DNA from 2 places in the Pseudomonas sp. M30-35 genome. Region 1 is predicted to be linked to the other one. Evidence: predicted binding sites of a transcription regulator. Region 1 holds the regulator's gene; the other holds the start of a gene.

Region 1 (4,169 bases):
AATTAATGGCTACATTGAAAGCCCAACACCTGGCGAAAAGCTACAAAAGCCGCCAGGTTGTCCGTGACGTTAGCCTGAGCATTGATAGCGGCCAAATCGTCGGCCTGCTTGGCCCTAACGGTGCAGGTAAAACCACCTGCTTCTACATGATTGTGGGCTTAGTCCAGGCTGACCAGGGACGCATTCTGATTGACAACCTAGACGTCAGCCACCAGCCAATGCACGGCCGCGCGCGCGCAGGCATTGGTTACCTGCCGCAAGAGGCATCAATTTTTCGCAAGCTCAGCGTTGCCGACAACATCATGGCAATCCTTGAGACGCGCAAAGAGCTCAACCGTGCTGGCCGCGAAGCTGAATTGGAGAACCTGCTTGAGGAGTTCCATATTCACCACATTCGTGACAACTTGGGCATGAGTCTTTCCGGCGGCGAGCGGCGCCGCGTTGAAATCGCCCGCGCCTTGGCAACTGCACCGAAATTCATCTTGCTCGATGAGCCATTTGCCGGTGTTGACCCGATTTCTGTTGGCGATATCAAGCAAATCATTCACCACTTAAAAGCCAAAGGCATCGGCGTGCTGATCACCGACCACAACGTGCGCGAAACGCTTGATATCTGCGAAACAGCTTATATCGTCAGCGATGGCCAGCTCATTGCGGAAGGCGACGCAGAGGCGATTCTCGCCAACCAGACAGTTAAAGAAGTCTACTTGGGTCATGAATTCCGTCTTTAACTGCGGTTTTTATCAACCGATAAGCCTCAATATCTAGGCAAAGCACTGCAGTTCAGGCATATAATTTGCTTCCTTGAGGCGCCCCAGGTGCCCTGTAGTAGATTGCGCAGAGACGCAGGTAAATAAGGTCTGCAATGAAACCATCGCTAGTCCTGAAGATGGGCCAGCAGCTGACGATGACTCCTCAGCTGCAACAAGCCATTCGTTTGCTCCAACTGTCGACCTTGGATCTTCAACAAGAAATCCAGGAGGCACTGGAGTCGAACCCAATGCTCGAACGCCAAGAAGAAGGCGAAGATTTCGATAACTCGGACCCTATGGCCGACGGAGCCGAAACCGCTACGGTTGAGCAGCCCCCGCAACAAGACACCTACCAGGAAACCAGCTTCCAAGACGCCCCACAAACCGTGGACAACCTGGAAGATGGCGAGTGGAATGAACGCATTCCCAACGAATTGCCCGTTGATACCGCCTGGGAAGATATCTACCAGACCAGCGCCAGCAGCCTGCCGAGCAGTAGCGACGATGACGAGTGGGACTTCACCACACGCACCTCCACCGGTGAAAGCCTACAGAGCCATATGCTCTGGCAGCTCAACCTGTCGCCGATGTCGGATAAGGATCGCTTGATCGCGGTCACCCTGATCGACTGTATCAACGTTCAAGGCTACCTCGAAGAAACCCTCGAAGAGATTCTTGAAGCCTTTGACCCTGAACTGGATATCGAGCTGGACGAAATTGAAGCCGTCCTGCACCGCATTCAACAGTTCGAGCCTTCAGGTATTGCCGCACGCGATCTACGCGAGTGCCTGACATTACAACTGCGCCAACTGCCCGCCAAGACGCCCTGGCTAACCGAAGCCCAGCGCCTCGCCAATGATTACCTTGACCTGCTTGGCAGTCGTGACTACAGCCAGCTCATGCGCCGCATGAAGCTCAAAGAAGACGACCTGCGTCAAGTTATCGAACTAATCCAGAGTCTCAACCCTCGCCCCGGCTCGCAGATCGAATCGAGTGAGCCTGAGTACGTGGTTCCTGATGTCATTGTGCGCAAACACAACGAGCGCTGGCTGGTAGAGCTCAATCAGGAAGCCATGCCTCGACTACGGGTGAATGCGCAGTACGCAGGCTTTGTACGCCGCGCCGACTCCAGCGCTGACAACACCTTTATGCGCAATCAACTACAGGAAGCCCGCTGGTTTATAAAAAGCCTGCAGAGCCGCAACGAAACACTGATGAAAGTCGCGACCCAGATTGTTGAGCACCAGCGCGGCTTCTTCGACTATGGTGACGAGGCCATGAAGCCTCTGGTGCTGCACGACATCGCCGAAGCGGTGGGCATGCACGAGTCGACAATCTCGCGCGTTACCACGCAAAAATTTATGCACACTCCGCGTGGCATTTACGAGTTGAAATATTTCTTCTCCAGCCATGTAAGCACCTCCGAAGGCGGAGAATGCTCATCTACAGCGATCCGCGCGATTATCAAAAAACTGGTTGCAGCGGAAAATGCAAAAAAGCCATTGAGTGACAGCAAGATCGCTGGTTTACTGGAGGCACAAGGCATTCAAGTAGCTCGCCGCACCGTTGCTAAATACCGTGAGTCCCTCGGTATCGCGCCTTCAAGTGAACGCAAGCGATTGATGTAGCAGTTGATGAACAGGAAAATTGTCTCAAGCAATATCGAACTGACGCCCTCTTGGATAAATGCAGCCATACTGCAAATATTCAGAGCGTGAAATGCCAGACTCGATGACTGAGTTTTTTCCGCGCCAAAGTGTTCCGGCGGCAGGCAAAACAGCCTGTCTCTTACACACGGCAACAAGGAGAATGCGGTATGCAAGTCAACATCAGTGGACACCAGCTAGATGTGACCGACGCCCTGCGTGACTACATCGACGAAAAACTCAGTCGACTAGAACGCCACTTCGACAAGATTACTAATGTGCAAGTCATTATGGAGGTCGAGAAGCTCAAGCAGAAAATCGAAGCCACCTTACACATTGCAGGCGGCGAAATAGTTGCTAATGCCGAGCATGATGATATGTATGCAGCAATCGATTTACTGACCGACAAACTCGACAGACAACTTATCAAGCACAAGGAAAAGCAGCTCGACCGTCAACAGGGCGCAATGGCCCGTTGATATCGCCCAACTCCTATGATCCGACTTGAAAATATCCTGACCCCCGGCCGTTCCTTGATGAACGTGCCGGGTGGCAGTAAAAAACGTGTTCTCGAACAGATTGCCAACTTGGTTGCGCGCGAACTGCCCGACCTCGATGGACAAGACATCTTCGAGAGCCTGATTGCCCGCGAGAAACTCGGGTCCACCGGTTTTGGCAATGGCATTGCCATTCCGCACTGCCGCCTGCCTGCTTGCAACGCGCCAATCAGTGCCTTGCTCAGACTAGAATCACCTGTAGATTTCGACGCGATCGATGGCGCACCGGTAGATTTGCTATTCGTACTGCTGGTTCCTGAAGCAGCAACGGACGAGCACTTGGAGCTACTTCGCCAAATCGCTAGCATGCTTGATCGCAGCGATGTCCGCGAACGTCTGCGCCAAGCGCAAAGCAATGACGCCCTGTATCAGGTTGTTGTCGACATACAGAACAACAGCTAAATGGCAGAGAATCTACATGCGCTTGATTATTGTCAGCGGTCGTTCTGGATCAGGTAAAAGTACGGCGCTTGATGTACTTGAAGACAACGGCTTTTACTGCATCGATAACTTGCCAGCCAGCTTGTTGCCACAGCTAGCTGAGCGAGCATTTCAGCAGGAAGATTCAGTTCGCCCAAATGTTGCTGTGTCCATTGACGCACGCAACTTGCCAAGCGACTTGAACATGTTTCCAGAGCTGCTTGAGCAAGTGCGGGCGCGCAATGTTCAATGCGACCTGCTGTATCTGGATGCAAACGAAGAAACCCTGCTCAAACGCTTCTCCGAAACACGTCGGCGCCATCCGCTGACCAACGACAACCGCTCGTTGGCAGAAGCCATTACCGATGAAGCTCTACTACTGGAGCCTATCATCGACCTGGCCGACTTGAAGATCGACACCACTCACCTCAATCTCTACCAGCTACGCGATACCCTCGCCCTGCGCTTGCTCAACAAGCCAGACCCAGGCACTGCATTTCTGGTTGAGTCGTTTGGCTTCAAACGCGGCATGCCAGTAGATGCGGACGTGGTGTTTGATGTGCGTTGCCTGCCCAACCCATACTGGCGTCCCGAGTTGCGCAACTTTTCTGGCCTGGAACAACCCGTCTCTGACTATTTAGACAACCAGGCGGATGTTCAGGAGATGTATCAAGACATCCATGCTTACCTGAGCAAATGGCTGCCACGCTTCGCTGCCAGCAATCGTGCCTATGTCACTGTCGCTATTGGCTGCACAGGCGGTCATCATCGCTCGGTGTATATCGCCAACCGGT
Region 2 (4,169 bases), 630 kb from region 1:
ATTCCGACTGACACTGCGGTAGTGGATACCAGTGAGAGCTTCAAGGCCAGCCTGGTTCTGCCGACCAGCAGTAGCAACGTCTACGTCAATGTTAAAGACAGCGCCGGGTCAGTGGTTGGCCGAGTCAACCTGGGTGAGCAGGAAGCAGGCAACATCAGCTTCATCTGGGATGGCAAGGATTCAAGCGGCAATCTTATGCCGCCGGGCACTTACACCTTTGAGGCGGAAGCGACCTACGCGGGTGAAACCAAGGGTCTTTACACCATGCTTCCGGCCAACGTTGACAGTGTCACTTTGGGCGGCAGCGAACTCATGCTGAATTTGGCAGGGCTGGGCAGTGTGCCGCTCTCGCAGGTTCAGGTCATCGGTCAATAATCATCACGATTTAATGGCCGGCTGTTCCGGCAAAGGAGTTTTCCATGGCGTTCAATATCGGGCTTAGCGGTCTGCGCGCAGCGACCAGCGATCTCAACGTTACGGGTAATAACATCGCCAACGCAGGCACGACCGGCTTTAAACAGTCGCGGGCGGAGTTTGCTGACGTGTATGCGGCTTCGGTGCTTGGCTCCGGCAAGAACGCCCAAGGTAGCGGGGTGTTGCTCAGTGACGTTTCGCAACAATTCAATCAGGGCAACGTCAACTACACGCAGAACTCATTGGATTTGGCGATTAACGGTAACGGCTTTTTCCGCACCAGCAACAATGGTGATATCAGCTACACCCGTGCCGGTTATTTCGGTACTGACCGCGCTGGCAATATCGTCAATAACTTCGGCTACAAGCTGCAAGGCTATGCGGTGGATGGCAACGGCAATCTGCAAAACGGCATCATCTCTGATCTTAAAGTTGAGACGGCCAGCCAGGCACCGAAGCCGACGAGTACCATTACTCAGCCTTTCAACCTGAACTCGACCAACGAAGTGCCGACGACAACGCCGTTTGATCCGAATGATCCAACCACATTTAACTCGTCGACCTCGGTCAATATCTTCGACTCGCAGGGCAACTCACACGCATTTACTCAGTATTACATCAAAACCGGTGCTAATACCTGGCAGATGAATGTGTTGGTCGATGGGCGCAACCCGGCGGACCCGACATCGACCGACCCGTACACGGCCAACCTGACCTTTAATGCGGCAGGCCAGTTGGATACCGCAGCGATGACATCGGCAGATTTCACTGTGGCTGCAAATGGTACGTTGAATATGACCAACTGGGTTCCCGCCGCATCCGATGGTGGTACGCCTCCGGTCTGGAGTGGTAACGGTGCAACGGCTAGTGCGACTGGGGTTAATTTTGACTTCCGTGGCACGACCCAGTATTCGAGTTTGTTTGCGGTGAATAGTGTTGACCAAAACGGTTACACCACGGGTGAGCTGGCGGGCCTTGAGATTGATGACACCGGTGTGATTTTTGCGCGCTACACCAACGGCCAGTCGAAGGTGCAGGGGCAAGTGGTGTTGGCCAACTTTGCCAATATGCAAGGTCTGACGCCGGTGGGTAAAACGGCATGGGTGCAGTCATTTGAATCGGGTGAGCCGGTGATCGGCACGCCAAGCAGCGGCACCTTGGGTGCTTTGCAGTCGGGAGCGCTGGAAGACTCAAACGTCGAACTGTCTGACCAGTTGGTTAACTTGATCGTTGCGCAGCGCAATTATCAGGCGAATGCAAAAACCATCGAGACTGAAAGTGCGGTGACCCAGACCATTATCAACCTGCGTTGATCCAGCTGGCCGACATGGCTTTGCCGTTCGCGGCAAAGTCTCGCCGTTCGCTCTATTAAAAAGCTCCTTTTGGAGCTTTTTTGTTTTATAAAATCTAATTTTATCAATGGTTTACGGTTAATTTTCGAGTGTGGCACAGGCTTTGCAATATTGCCTGTATAGAGCACAAGGCAGCACGCCTATCTCGGAGAGTTACCATGGATAAAATGCTTTACGTCGCCATGACTGGCGCTCAGAACAACACGCTGGCACAGCGCGCGCACGCCAACAACTTGGCGAATATTTCAACCAGCGGCTTTCGCCGTGACTTTGAGCAGGCGCGGGCTATTTCATCATTCGGTGATGTGTATCCGTCGCGCGTTTATGCAATGAGTGAGCGTCCAGGTACTGACTTTACTCCGGGCTCCATGCAGGAAACAGGACGCGACCTTGACGTTGCAATCGGCGGTCATGGCTGGCTTGCCGTGCAGGCGCCCGATGGCAGCGAAGCTTATGTGCGTACTGCCAGCTTGAATGTCGACGCGCTAGGCGTGCTGCGCACTGGCAATGGTTTGCCGGTTATGGGCAATGCCGGGCCAGTTGCCGTGCCGCCAGAGCAGGGGATCGATATCGGTCAGGACGGCACCATCAGTATTCGTGCATTGGGTGAGGCGCCAAATGTGCTGGCAGAGGTTGATCGACTGAAGCTGGTTAACCCGGACCCTAAGCAGTTGGAGAAGGGCACCGACGGCATGATGCGTCTCAAGAGTGGCCAGCGAGTGCAGGCCGATGCGAGCGTGCGACTGACTTCGGGTTTTCTCGAATCAAGCAACGTCAACGCGGTGGAAGAGATGACCGCGATCATGTCGTTGTCCCGCCAATTCGAGCTGCAAGTAAAGATGATGCGCACCGCCGAAGACAATGCGTCGGCAATGGCGCGGGTTTTGCAACTTAGCTAATTATCAGTACGCGGCGACGTGAAAACGTCACCCGAGGAGAACCAATATGATTCCGGCACTGTGGGTCAGCAAAACCGGTTTGTCCGCTCAGGACATGAACCTGACCACTATTTCCAACAACCTGGCCAACGTTTCGACGACGGGTTTCAAACGCGATCGCGCTGAATTTGAGGATCTGCTTTATCAGATCCGTCGTCAGCCAGGCGGCCAGTCGAGCCAAGACAGTGAGCTGCCTTCAGGTTTGCAGCTGGGTACCGGTGTGAGAATTGTTGGCACTCAGAAGATCTTCACCGCTGGCAGCTTGCAGACTACCGAGCAGCCGCTGGATATGGCGATCAACGGCCGTGGTTTCTTCCAGGTGTTGATGCCGGACGGCACGGTGTCCTACACCCGTGACGGTAGCTTCCACCTGGATTCCGATGGCCAGGTTGTGACCTCCAATGGCTTTCCGTTGGAGCCCGCCATGGTGCTGCCCAACGAAGTTAAAACCTTCACCGTGGGTGAGGACGGCACGGTTTCGGTAACCACCGCCGGTAATCCTCAGCCGCAAGTTATCGGCAACTTGCAGACCGCTGACTTTATTAACCCTGCGGGTCTTGAAGCCATCGGCAGCAACCTGTTTCTTGAGACCGCTTCCAGCGGCGCTCCACAAGTGGGTACACCTGGTTTGAATGGCTTGGGTACGACTTTGCAAAACACCTTGGAAAACTCCAACGTCAGCGTGGTTGAAGAGTTGGTGAATATGATCACCACTCAACGCGCCTACGAGATGAACTCCAAAGTCATCTCAACCGCTGACCAAATGTTGTCCTTTATTACTCAGAATCTTTGATGGTTTTGGCCAGGCTGTTAGCTGGCCTTTGCGTTAACTGTTACACCGCGAGGGTGGATTTATGAACCGGCTAATTATTGTTTCCTTACTGTTGTGCACCACGCTGCTAAGTGGCTGCGTTGCGCCTGTAGCCAAGCCGAATGATCCATATTACTCGCCTGTGTTGCCGCGTACACCGCTGCCCGCTGCGCAGAATAACGGCTCCATCTATCAAACCGGTTTTGATAACAATCTGTTTACCGATCGCAAGGCGTATCGGGTGGGTGACATCATCACCATCACCTTGAATGAGAAAACCCAGGCCAGCAAAAACGCCGGTTCGCAAATTTCCAAAGACAGCAAAACCAGCCTCGGTCTGACCTCATTGTTCGGCGGTTCGGTAACAGGCTCCAACCCATTCTCTGATGGCGACCTGTCGCTGAGCGCGTCATACAGCGGCAATCGTGATACCCAAGGCGACAGCAAGGCCGCGCAGGGCAACAGCTTGACGGGCTCGGTAACCGTGACCGTCGCTGAAGTGCTGCCAAACGGCATTCTTTCGGTGCGCGGCGAGAAGTGGATGACGCTCAATACCGGTGATGAACTGGTACGGATTGCCGGCCTGGTGCGTGCCGATGATGTCGCCACCGACAACACGGTGTCATCAACCCGTATCGCTGACGCGCGCATCAC

The links. Region 1 encodes sigma-54, which starts transcription at its own class of promoters, with help from an activator protein. Its sites were predicted from a motif close to ANTGGCATNNANNTTGCTNT; they were not measured.
Region 2: a site for sigma-54 is predicted at 1,857-1,876, ahead of B9K09_RS15000 (flagellar basal body rod protein FlgF). Genes of this name have one in related genera too.

Annotation. Positions count from the first base shown of each region.
Region 1 is NZ_CP020892.1:3,878,861-3,883,029, forward strand. Features, by position in the region: gene lptA (lipopolysaccharide transport periplasmic protein LptA) at 1-2, shown strand, start outside; gene lptB (LPS export ABC transporter ATP-binding protein) at 6-731, shown strand; gene B9K09_RS17955 (RNA polymerase factor sigma-54) at 866-2,380, shown strand; gene hpf (ribosome hibernation-promoting factor, HPF/YfiA family) at 2,569-2,877, shown strand; gene ptsN (PTS IIA-like nitrogen regulatory protein PtsN) at 2,893-3,357, shown strand; gene rapZ (RNase adapter RapZ) at 3,374-4,169, shown strand, end outside.
Region 2 is NZ_CP020892.1:3,251,149-3,255,317, reverse strand. Features, by position in the region: gene flgD (flagellar hook assembly protein FlgD) at 1-375, shown strand, start outside; gene flgE (flagellar hook protein FlgE) at 420-1,727, shown strand; gene B9K09_RS15000 (flagellar basal body rod protein FlgF) at 1,925-2,665, shown strand; gene flgG (flagellar basal-body rod protein FlgG) at 2,712-3,497, shown strand; gene flgH (flagellar basal body L-ring protein FlgH) at 3,559-4,169, shown strand, end outside.